One region of the Streptomyces sp. NPDC053560 genome, then DNA from elsewhere that is predicted to be linked to it. Evidence: riboswitches for the same ligand, from Rfam matches in the RefSeq annotation. Region 1 holds a riboswitch; the other holds the start of a gene.

Region 1 (5,937 bases):
CCTCGGTGGAGATGTGGCGCCGGCGGCGCAGCCCCATCGGGGTGTGGCCTGTGGCGAGGTAGAAGGGCCGCGCGACGTCGGCGCGCCAGTCGATGACCAGCGGCGTGTGCTCGGCGTCGTCGCGCCGGATGCCGATCCGGCCGATGTGGTGGTCGCTGCCGTCGCGGAAGGAGAGCCGGCCGAAGCACAGGCCGTGCTCGCCCGCGTCGAGGGCGGCGAGCACACCGGCCTGCTCGGCGACGGTCACGTCACGCTCCAGCCGCGCCTGCATCGTGCCGGCGTCGGCGACCGCGAGGGCGCCCTGGACAGCGGCGCCCGCGCCGGCCCGCAGCTCGCCGAGGCGCTCGTAGAGCATGTCGATGAATTCCTGCTCGCGGCGCATCTCCTCGTCGGCGGCCCGGTCCGGCCCCACGCCCGATTCCCCGCCCGGCACCTGGATTGACAATTCGACTCCCGCCTGGTTAAGATGACTCCAGTTAGCTTCGCCCTGCCTGAATTATTTCTCGGCATGCGAATCTCCCAATATACGCGGAAGTCCACCCCGGCCGCCAATGCGACCGGGGTTTGTTGTGTCCGGAAGCGGTCAGTCGCGGCGCAGCCGAAGCGGCGCGTAGACCGCCACGGAGACGACGAAGGCCACGTAGTACGCCAGGTCCGCGCCGTGCAGCGCCTCGGCGACCGGGCCGACGTACAGCGAGGTGTTCATGAAGGGCACCGCGACGGCGAACGCACCGGCGAAGGCGAGCGCCGCCGGCCACCACGGCCGCGGCCGGGCGAATTCCTCGTGCACCTCGACGGGCCGGCCGCCACGCTCCCTCGCGCGGGCGAGCCAGTCGACCACGACGACGCCGATGAAGCCGGGAATCCAGTAACCGACGAAGAGCAGCACGTTCTGGAAACGGGCGGTGGTGTCGGCGGCGTGCATCCACAGCACGAGCAGGAAACCGAGCACGGCGGCGACGGCCGCGGCGAGCGGCCGGGGAATGCGCACGCCCGCCGTCTGCAGAGCGAGGGAACCGCTGTAGTCGTTCATGGCGTTGCTGCACACCGCGGACGCGGCGATGGCCAGCAGTCCGAAGGCGCCGAGCGCCCCGCCGCCGAGCAGTTCGTGCACGCCCGCCGCCGTCTGGTCGGTGAACAGGCCCGCGGCCCACAGGCCGAGCGTCTGCACCCAGAGGTACGCGGCGGCCATGCCGAACAGCGCGTACCAGAACATCCGCTGCCGGGACGCCGAGCGCGGCAGGTAGCGGCTGAAGTCCGAGGCGTACGGCGCCCAGGAGATCGCCAGGCTCAGCGCGACGGTGGTGGTCAGCAAGAACGCGCCGGCCCGGTCGGCGCCGTGCGCGCTGGCGGCCGACGGCAGCGGAACACCGTTGAGAAGCTTGACGCTGAGGGCGAGGAAGGCCGCGCCCAGCACGAAGGTCATCACGGTCTGGAGGCGGTGGATGGCCTCGTACCCGAGGACGCCGACGACGCCCTGGAGCAGCAGCACCGTCAGCGCGCCCAGCCAGAACGGCCAGCCCACCAGCCGGGCCAGCGCGTCCCCGCCGAACAGTCCGATCAGCGCGTCCCAGGCGATGGAGGACAGCCACTGAAGGACGCCGGGCAGCACCACACCGCGGCCGAACGCCAGCCGGGAGAGCGGGAGTTGGCCGGTTCCGGTGAGACTCCCCCACGTGCCGAGGTACGCGGACGGGGCGGCGCCGAGCAGCGTGCCGAGCGCCATCGCGGCGAACGCCGTCCAGAAGTCGAGCCCGAGGCCGATGCCGACGGTGCCGGTGAACACGCCGGTCATGGTCAGGTTGGGCGCGAACCACACGGTGAAGAGACGGCCGGGCCGGCCGTAGCGGTTGCTCTCCGGCACCGGGCCGATGCCGTGCTTCTCGACGGACAGGTCACCGGCGCCGGCGGGCATGCGCCCGTCGAAGACGGGCCTCTCGATGGTCATGGGGATTCCAGAGGTCGGGGTTCCCGATCGGGAACGGGGTGGTGCGGGTAGCATGGTGAGGCACACGAGACACGGGGTGCCCCATCTCAAGGGCTGAGATCACACCCGTCGAACCTGATCTGGATCGCACCAGCGAAGGGATGTCACGGAGGAATGCCCCTATGACGCGTCCGCCCGACGACCTGCTCGCCTTCACCCGGCAGGCCCTCAACCGCGTACGCCATGAAACACCACTGGTCCAGTGCCTCACCAACCAGGTGGTCGCCAACTTCACGGCGAACGTCCTGCTCGCACTGGGCGCGGCCCCGGCGATGGTGGACATCCCCGAGGAGGCCGGCCCGTTCGCCGGCGCCGCCTCCGGGGTCCTGGTCAATGTGGGCACCCCGCACGCCGAGCAGCGCGCGGCCATGACCGAGGCGGTCGCCGGAGCGGCAGCGGCGGGCACGCCCTGGGTGCTGGACCCGGTCGCGGTCGGCTCGCTGCCCGTGCGGACCGCGCTGGCGCGCGAACTCGTCACCCAGGGCCCGGCCGTCATCCGCGGCAACGCCTCGGAGATCATCGCGGTCGCCGGAACGGGCGGCGGCGGGCGCGGCGTGGACGCCACCGACGAGGTCGAGTCGGCGGCCGCCGCCGCGGGTGAGCTGGCCCGCGCCACGGGTGCCGTGGTCGCGGTCTCCGGCCCCGTCGACCTGCTCACCGACGGCGAGCGGGCCGTACGCGTCGCCAACGGGGACCCGCTGCTGACGCGGGTGACCGGCGGCGGCTGCGCGCTGGGCGCGGTGCTCGCGGCGTTCGCGCCGCCGACCACACCGGAGGGCGCGGCGCAGGCCGACCGGCTCGCCGCCGCGACCGCCGCCGTGGCGGTCTACACCGTGGCCGCCGAGGTCGCGGCGGAGCGCAGCGCCGGACCCGGCAGCTTCGCGGCCGCCTTCCTGGACGCGCTGTACGGCCTGGACGAGGACACGCTCGGCAAGCGGGCGGCGATCTCGTGGGCGTGAACGGCACTCCCCCGGACGGCACTCCGGGCACACACCCGGACCTCTCCGTGTACCTGGTCACCGACGCGGCACAGGCCGCGGCGTGCGGCCGGGACGTACCGGGCACGGTCGCCGAGGCCGTGGCGGGCGGCGTCACCGCCGTGCAGGTGCGCGAGAAGGACACCGCCGCACGGGACTTCCTGGAGACGGTGGTGCGGATCGCCGCGGTGCTGCCGGAGCGGGTCGCGCTGTTCGTCAACGACCGGGTGGACGTGTTCCTCGCGGCGCGTGCGGCCGGGGCACGGGTGACCGGGGTCCATGTCGGCCAGTCCGACCTGCCGGTGGCCGCCGTCCGCTCGCTCGTCGGGCCGGACGCGGTGATCGGGCTGAGCGCCGCGGCGGAGGAGGAACTGCGGGCCGCCGCCAAGGAGCCGGCCCGGGTCGACTACGTCGGCATCGGCGCGCTGCACGCGACCCGTACCAAGGCGGACGCGCCGCCGGAGCTGGGCGTCGAGGGCTTCGGCCGGCTGGCGCTGCCCACCCCTCTCCCGGCGGTGGCGATCGGCGGGGTGACGGTGGCGGACATGCCGCTGCTGCGGGCCGCGGGCGCGGCGGGCGGCGCTGTCGTCTCGGGCATCTGCGCCGCCGCCGAGCCGCGGGCCGCGGCGCGCGCGTACGCGCAGGCCTGGGCCGGTACGGCCTGACGGGCGGGGCGGAGTCTCCCCCGCGCACCCGCCCGTACCGCACACCTCAGCTCGGCCGGTCCGCCCGTACCGCCTTCGGGCCGTCCGCCGGGAGCGTGCCCTCGGCGGTGGTGACGCCCTCGGCGGTAGTGACGGCGACGACGGTCGTGGGACCGCCGGCGCCCCGGCGTCGGGCGACCAGCCGGCGGGCGGCCTCCAGCAGCCCGACGATGACCAGGGCCAGCGCGAAGGCGAGCAGCAGTCCCTTCACCGGGTCCTCGGCGAAGGCCGCGCCGCCGAGGTACCCGATGGCCGTGCTGAGGACCGCCCACAGTGCGGCGCCGGCCGCGTCCAGCAGCACGAAACGGCGGAACGGGAACCGCAGGCTGCCGGTGGACAGGGCGGACGCCACCCGCCCGCCGGGCAGGAAGCGGCCCGCGACCACCAGCGACGTGGCGTGCCGCCCGACCATGGCACGCCCCCATGCGTACCGTTGCCGTCCCTTCTCGCCGCGGAGCAGCCGGCCGATCGCCTTCGGGCCGGCCCAGCGGCCGATGCCGTGGCCGAGGCAGTCGCCGCCCAGCGCGCCCAGCGCGGCGACCACGGCCAGCAGCGCGAGCTGCGGGAGGTCGGGGCCGATCAGCACGGCCACCGTCACCACGGTCGTCTCGCTCGGCATGAACGGCAGCAGCGCGTCCAGGCCGGCCACGAGCAGCACGATCAGCCAGAGCCAGGGCGAGCCCAGCTGTGTCTTGACCAGCTCGGCGAACTGGTCGAACAGCTCAGACATGGACCGGCGGCCGGCTGCCGCAGATCGCCGCGTGCGCCTCGGCGGCCAGCGCACGCCGGTCTCCCGCGGGCTCCAGCCGGGGATGCGCGGTCACCCGCACCGTGAGGCCGTCGGCGCCGATCACTCTGTGCAGGCAGCTGGCGAAGTCCTCCTCGCCGAGGAACGCGGCCACGGTGCTGGGCGCGCCGTGCTGCGCGTAGGTGATCGTCACCGGGCGGACGGGCGCCCCGGCGTCGATCGCGGCCTGGAACGTCGCCCGCCGGAAGCCGCCGCCGGCCTCCGTGCACCAGGTCGTGCCCTGCGGGAACACCAGGACCGAGCGGCCGGCGCGGAGCGTGGCGGCGAGCCGGCCGACGGTATGCGGCAGCGTGCGCAGCCCGTCCCGGTCGATGAACTCCGCCCCGGCTCTGCGCGCCAGGGTGCCGAAGAACGGCCACTCGGCGACCTCGCGCTTGGCCAGCGGGGTGGCGGGCTCCACCGCCAGCACGGCGATGACGTCGAGCCAGGAGATGTGGTCGGCGACGATCAGCGTGCCGGGGCCGCCGGGACCGCGCGGCACGCTGAGCTCCGGCGTGCTGGTCTCCAGCCGCAGTCCGAGCGCGCGGAGCACGGCGCGGGCCCGTAGCCGCATGATCCGGGGGTCGGCGAGGCGCGGTCCGGCCGCCGCGCCGCCGGCCAGGGCCGCGGCCAGCGCGGCGTACCGGCGGGAGCGCTCGGCGCGGGACACGAGAGGCACGGCGTGCGTGGCGCAGACCGGTGTGCAGGGCGAGGCGACGGCCCACGGACTCATCGTGCCTCCCCGCGTGACTCCCCGAGGAAATAGCGGTAGTAGCGGTCGTTCAGCTGCTCCATGTCCAGGACGACGAAGAAGTCGGCGACGTCGAACTCCGGGTCGTGCGCGGGCGCTCCGCACACCCAGGCGCCGAGCCGCAGATAGCCCCGGAAGAGCGGCGGGACGCGGGTGAGGGAGGGCTTGGCGGCGGCCTCGGCCGACGCGCTCGGCCGCCACGGGCGGTGCGGGCGGACGGTCATGCCCGCGGGCGGGGCGTGCTTGGCGGCGCACAGGGACCAGGCGCTCGCCGCGTCCGCTCCGCCGTCCCCGAGCGATACGGAGGCGCAGCCCGCGAGGTAGCGGTGGCCGGACAGCAGGACGTAGCGGGCGAGCGCGGCCCACATCAGGTTGATCACCGCGCCCGAGCGGTGGTCGGGGTGGACGCAGGAGCGGCCCGCCTCGATCATCGAGGAGCGGATGCCGGCCAGCGCACCGAGGTCGAACTCACCGTCGGAGTAGGAGCGTTCGGTGCGGCCGGGCGGCAGCAGCCGGTAGGTGCCGACCACCTCGCCCGTCGCGGACTCGGTGACGATCAGGTGGTCGGCGAGGCCGTCGAAGGCGTCCGTGTCGTGACCGGCCAGTGCCGGGTCGAGGGTGGCGCCCAGCTCCTCGCCGAACACCAGGTGACGGAGGCGCTGGGCGGCCCTCACCTGCGCGGTGGAGTCCGCGAGGGAGGTGACGTAGGTGCTGGTCCCGGTGGTGCCGGG
Region 2 (5,937 bases), on a different contig from region 1:
GCTCCAGGAGGAGTCCCGCCGGGTGGGCCGCCCGCTCGGCGTCCTGATGGCGGCCGTGTCCGGCGGCTACGCCGGGTACGTCGTGTACGGCCCCGGCGCGTTCGCCCTGCACGGCCACGACGGCCGCGCCTCCTTCGGGCCGCTCACCGCGCTCGGCACGGGCCTGGTGCTCGTCTGCACGGCGCTGTGCGTCCTGATCACCGTGGCGGAGTCCCGCACCGCCCGCTCCGCCACGACCGAGGCCCTGCGCCGCATCGGCACCCCCGCCGGGCTGCTCCGCCGCGCCGCGGCGCTCCGCGCGTCCGTCCTCGTCGTCGTCCTCGCGGCGGTCACGGGCGGCGTCGCCCACCTGGCAGCGGGGCCGCTGGGGGGCTGAGGCTGCGGGGGGGGGCTGCTCGCTCCGGGGGCTGCTCGGGGCCGTCGGCGGCTTTCGGCTTTACGCGAGGGGCGGGCGTGCGGGCCCTCGGAGGGGCTCAGTCCTCCGCCGGCAGTACCACCACGTCGCTCGCCGTGAACGCCGCGCCCACCCGCGCGCCCACTTCCGGCGCCGACGCGAGGGGGCAGGCCGCGTCCAGTTCGGGGCCGGCCGCCGGGCGCAGGCGCAGCGCGACGTGCGTACCGCGGAAGGTGCGCGCCGCGACGGTGCAGGGCAGGCCCTCGTGGGGCGGCACCAGGCGGACGCCGGCCGGGCGGACGAGGAGGCGGCAGGCGCCCTCCCCCCTACTGTCCGGGACCGGCACCTTCCCCCAGGCCGTGTCGGCGGCCTCGCCGGTGACCGTGGCCGGTACGACGTTGTCGAAGCCGAGGAAGCGCGCGACGAACCCGTCGGCGGGGCGCTGCCACACCTCCAGCGGCGTCCCGGCCTGCGCGATCCGCCCGTCCCGCATGATCACGACCCGGTCGGCGAGCGCGAAGGCCTCGCCCTGGTCGTGCGTGACCGCCAGCACGGTCGTCCCCAGCTCCCCGAAGAGCCGACGCAGTTCGACCACGAGGCGTTCGCGCAGGCCGCGGTCGAGCTGCCCGAGCGGCTCGTCCAGCATGAGCAGCCGGGGTCCGGGGGCCAGCGCTCTGGCCAGCGCGACGCGCTGCTGCTCGCCGCCGGAGAGCGAGCCGACGGCGCGGCGCCCGGCGCCGGGAAGGCCCACCAGATCGAGGAGTTCGGCGACCTTGCGTTCCCGCTCGGCCCGCGCCGTGCCCCGCATCCGCAGCCCGAAGGCGACATTGCCCGCCACGTCGCGCTGCGGGAAGAGCTGGTGGTCCTGGAACATCAGCCCGACGCCGCGCTGGTGGGTCGGTACGGTACGCAGGTCCCGACCGTCCAGTACGACCTCTCCCGCGTCGGCCTGCTGCAGCCCGGCGATCACCCGCAGCAGGGTGGACTTGCCGCTGCCACTGGGACCGAGGACGCAGACCGTCTCGTGCTCGGCGACGTCCAGCCCCACCGTGTCCAGCGCGGTGTGCGCCCCGAAGCGCACGGTGAGGCCGCCGAGCCGCAGCAACGGCGCCCCGGACGGGGCGTGCTCGGCGGGCGCGGCGTGCTCGGCGGACGCGGCGTGCTCGGCGGACGCGGCGGAACCCTCCGCCGGGTTTTCGGTCACCTAGAACTCTCCCGTCCGGTCGGTGCGTATCCGCTCCAGCACCAGCAGGGCCGCCGCGCACACCACCATCAGAATCGTCGACAGGGCCATCGCCTGCCCGTAGTTGAGCTCCCCCGCGCGCCCCAGCAGCCGGGCCACGGCCACCGGCAGGGTGGGCCGGTCCGGGCTCGCGATGAACACCGTCGCGCCGAACTCGCCGAGCGACACGGCGAAGGCGAAGCCGGCCGCGATGAGCAGCGCCCGCCGCACCAGCGGCAGGTCCACCTCGCGCCACACCTGCCAGGGCGCGGCCCCCAGCACCGCGGCGGCCTCCCGCAGCCGCCCGTCCACCGCGCGCAGCACCGGCAGCATGGTCCGTACGACGAAGGGCACGCCCACGAGAGCCTGCGCGAGCGGCACCAGCCACCATGAGGCGCGCAGGTCGAGCGGCGGCTCGTCCAGCGAGATCAGGAAGCCGAAGCCGACGGTCACGGCGGAGACGCCGAGCGGCAGCATGAGCAGCGCGTCGAAGCCGCGGACGAGCCGGCCGCCGCCCCGCCGTGCCAGCGCCGCCGCGGCCAGGCCGCCGACGGCGACGGCGATCGCGGTCGCGGCCACCCCGTACGCCAGCGAGTTCCACAGGGCCGTCAGCGGCGGCACGGTGAACGTCGAGTCGGCGCCGGCCGCGGCCTGCAGCGCCCGGTAGAAGGCCAGGCCGTGGCCGTCGGGTCCGGCGAAGGACCGCTCGACCAGTACGGCCAGCGGCAGCACCAGCAGGACGACGATCACCGCGAGCGTGCTCCACAGCAGCGCCCACTGCCCGGCCCCGCGCGGCCGGCGCGCCGTGCGCGCCGCGTCCACGAGCCTCAGCGCGCTCTCGCGGCGCCGGGCCGTCCACGCGTGCAGCCCGAGAAGGGCGAGGACCGCGGCGAACTGCAGCAGGGTGAGCACCGCTGCGGTCGGCAGGTCCAGGAAGTCGGCGGTCTGCCGGTAGATCTCCACTTCGAGGGTGGCGTAGCGCGGCCCCCCGAGGATCTGCACGATGCCGAACGAGGTGAAGGTGAAGAGGAAGACCATCAGCGCAGCGGCGGCCACGGCGGGCGCGAGCGCGGGCAGGGTCACCTGCCGCCAGGCCGCGAACCGCCCGGCGCCCAGCACCCGCGCTGCCTCTTCCTGCCGCGGGTCCAGCGCTCCCCAGAGCCCGCCGACGGTCCGTACGACGACCGCGTAGTTGAAGAAGACGTGCGCGAGCAGGATCGCCCAGACCGAGGTGTCCAGCCGTACGCCCCAGAGGTCGTCCAGGAGCCCGCCGCGGCCGACGAGCGCGAGGAAGGCGGAGCCGACGACGACGGTGGGCAGCACGAACGGCACGGTGACGACCGCCCGCAGCAGCCTCTTTCCGGGGAACTCGAAGCGTGCGAACACGTACGCGCCGGGGAGCGCGATCAGCAGCGTGAGTGCCGTGGAAGCCGCCGCCTGCCAGACGGTGAACCACAGCACGTGCAGCAGGTCGGGGTCGCCGAGCACGTCCGCCGCCCGCCCCCACTGCCAGCTGCCGCCCTCCCGCAGCCCCCGCCCGACGATCGTGACGACGGGGTAGGCGAAGAAGAGGACGAAGAAGGCGGCCGGCAGCGCCATCAGCGCGAGCCGGGCCGCCGCGGCACGACGGTCCGTGGCACGGGCGGCCGGCGCACCGGCCGCTTCACCCTCCCCCGCCGTCACTTCGCTTTCTCCCGGCGTCACTTCGGGTTCCCCCTCCGTCACTTCAGGACGAGCGACGACCACTGCTTGATCCACTGTTCGCGGTTCTTGCTGATCTCGTCGGGCGCCACCGTCTTCGGGTCGTCGATCTTCTGCCCGTACCCGGTGAACAGTTCGGGCACCTTCGCACCCTCGACGGCCGGGTTCACGAACATCTGCAGCGGCATGTCCTCCTGGAACTCCTTGCTGATCAGGAAGTCCAGCAGCGCCTTGCCGCCCTTCTCGTTCGCCGCGCCCTTCAGCAGTCCGGCGAACTCGATCTGCCGGAAGCAGGTACCGGTGGCGACGCCGGTCGGCGCCTCCTTCGGGGCCGGCTTCTTGTCCATCACCTCGGCCGGCGGGCTGGAGGCGTACGAGACGACCAGCGGCTTGTCGCCCTTGCCGCCACCGCCCCCGGATCCGGAGAACCGCTCGTAGTACGCCTGTTCCCAGCCGTCGACGGCCTCGACGCCGTTGGCCTTGAGCTTCTTCCAGTAGTCCTGCCAGCCGGCCTTGCCGTACTCCGCGACGGTCCCGAGCTGGAAGGCCAGCCCCGGCGACGACGTGGCCGGGTTCTCGGTGACCAGCAGCCCCTTGTACTCGGGCTTGAGGAGGTCGTCGAAGGTCTTCGGCGGCGCGATCCGGTGCTTCTTGAAGTACGCCTTGTCGTAGTTCACGCAGGTGTCGCCGTAGTCGACGGGCGTCACGCGGTGCTGCGCCCTGTCCAGCTGCAGCTTCTCCGGCACCCCGGCCAGCCCCTTGGCCTTGTACGGCGTGAACAGCCCCTCGTCCAGCCCGCGCGAGAGCAGCGTGTTGTCGATGCCGAAGAAGACATCGCCCTGCGGGTTGCCCTTGGTCAGCACCGCCTGATTGACGGCCTTCCCGGCGTCCCCGCCCTTGACCATCTGCACCTTGTAGCCGCTGCGCCGCTCGAACTCGGCCAGCACGGACTTCGAGACGGCGAAGGAGTCGTGCGAGACGAGCTTGACGGTCTTGCTGTCGGCCGACCCGCCGCCGGACGTACCGCAGCCGGCCAGCGCCGTACCGCCCACCGCGACGGCGACGGCCGCCGCCACGGCGTTCCTGATGGTGCTCACTGGTTCATTCCTCCTGGCTGGCCAGGAAGAGACGCGGCCCCGCCCCCGGCGTCCGGTGGACCGGAGCCGCGGGCGGGGCGCAACAGCATGAGGAGACCGAACTTCCTACCCGGAATGACCCGGGCGAGGTTCAAGGGTCTGCGGCAGCGGCATCGGCTTCACTGCTCGCACTCTCAGCGCTGTGGCGCTCCCCTGTCGGATGGTGTGCGTTATGGGTGATGTACGAACGTTCGACGCCACGGTACCAGCGCGCCGCCGCCCTTCCGAGGGCCCACGTGCTGCCCTCGGTGCCCTCAGCGCCCTGATCTCGGGGTTCTCAGCACTCCGCCCGGAGCGCCCCTTGGTTCGTCAGAGCTGGCCCGTCAGCGCTCCGAGGCCGCGAGCTGGCCGCACGCGCCGTCGATCTCCTGCCCACGGGTGTCGCGCACCGTCACCGGCACGCCGTGCGCCGCGATCGCCTCGACGAACGCCTTCTCGTCCTCGGGCCGGGAGGCGGTCCACTTCGAGCCGGGGGTGGGGTTCAGCGGAATCAGGTTCACATGCACCCGCTTCCCCTTGAGCAGCCGCCCGAGCAGGTCACCCCGCCACGCCTGGTCATTGATGTCCCGGATCAGTGCGTACTCGATCGAGATACGGCGCCCGGACTTCTCCGCGTACGTCCACGCCGCGTCCAGCACCTCACGCACCTTCCAGCGCGTGTTCACCGGCACGAGCGTGTCCCGCAGCTCGTCGTCCGGCGCGTGCAGCGAGACCGCCAGCCGGCACTTGAAGCCCTCGTCGGCGAAGCGCAGCATCGCCGGCACCAGCCCCACCGTGGACACGGTGATCCCCCGCTGCGACAGCCCCAGCCCGTCCGGCTCGGGGTCGGTCAGCCGCCGGATGGCCCCCGTCACCCGGTTGTAGTTGGCGAGCGGCTCGCCCATGCCCATAAAAACGATGTTCGACAGCCGCGCCGGCCCGCCAGGGATCTCCCCGTCCCGGAGCGCCCGCATCCCATCGACGATCTGATGAACGATCTCGGCCGTCGAGAGGTTCCGGTCCAGCCCCGCCTGCCCCGTCGCGCAGAACGGGCAGTTCATGCCGCACCCGGCCTGCGAGGAGATGCACATCGTGACGCGGTCCGGGTACCGCATCAGCACCGACTCGACCAGCGTCCCGTCGAAGAGCTTCCACAGCGTCTTCCGGGTCTGGTCGTCGTCGCACGAGATGTGCCGCACCACACTCATCAGCTCCGGCAGCATCTCGGCCGCGAGCTTCTCCCGCGCGGCGGCCGGGATGTCTGTCCACTGCTCCGGGTCGTGCGCGTACCGCGCGAAGTAGTGCTGCGAAAGCTGCTTGGCGCGGAACGGCTTCTCCCCGATCGCCGCCACGGCCTCCTTGCGCTCAGCAGGCGTGAGATCGGCAAGATGCCGCGGCGGCTTCTTGGCCCCCCGCGGCGCGACAAAAGTAAGTTCTCCAGGTGCAGGCATGGTCCATCCAGTGTGGCAGATCAACTAGCCCGACCCAGGTGAGAGCGGGGTGGG

The links. A riboswitch is a leader RNA that binds a small molecule or an ion and turns the genes downstream of it on or off. The one in region 1 is predicted to bind thiamine pyrophosphate.
Region 2: another riboswitch for thiamine pyrophosphate. It lies ahead of ACIGQF_RS17475 (thiamine ABC transporter substrate binding subunit); the one in region 1 lies ahead of thiM (hydroxyethylthiazole kinase).

The regions. Positions count from the first base shown of each region.
Region 1 covers NZ_JBITXI010000009.1:102,850-108,786, forward strand. Annotated here, with positions in the region: gene ACIGQF_RS22360 (HelD family protein) at 1-382, opposite strand, end outside; gene ACIGQF_RS22365 (purine-cytosine permease family protein) at 584-1,948, opposite strand; TPP riboswitch at 2,011-2,106, shown strand; gene thiM (hydroxyethylthiazole kinase) at 2,110-2,946, shown strand; gene thiE (thiamine phosphate synthase) at 2,943-3,629, shown strand; gene ACIGQF_RS22380 (DedA family protein) at 3,676-4,398, opposite strand; gene ACIGQF_RS22385 (lysophospholipid acyltransferase family protein) at 4,391-5,188, opposite strand; gene ACIGQF_RS22390 (GNAT family N-acetyltransferase) at 5,185-5,937, opposite strand, start outside.
Region 2 covers NZ_JBITXI010000006.1:452,002-457,938, reverse strand. Annotated here, with positions in the region: gene ACIGQF_RS17490 (hypothetical protein) at 1-376, shown strand, start outside; gene ACIGQF_RS17485 (ABC transporter ATP-binding protein) at 474-1,499, opposite strand; gene ACIGQF_RS17480 (ABC transporter permease) at 1,599-3,215, opposite strand; gene ACIGQF_RS17475 (thiamine ABC transporter substrate binding subunit) at 3,338-4,414, opposite strand; TPP riboswitch at 4,499-4,618, opposite strand; gene rlmN (23S rRNA (adenine(2503)-C(2))-methyltransferase RlmN) at 4,777-5,883, opposite strand.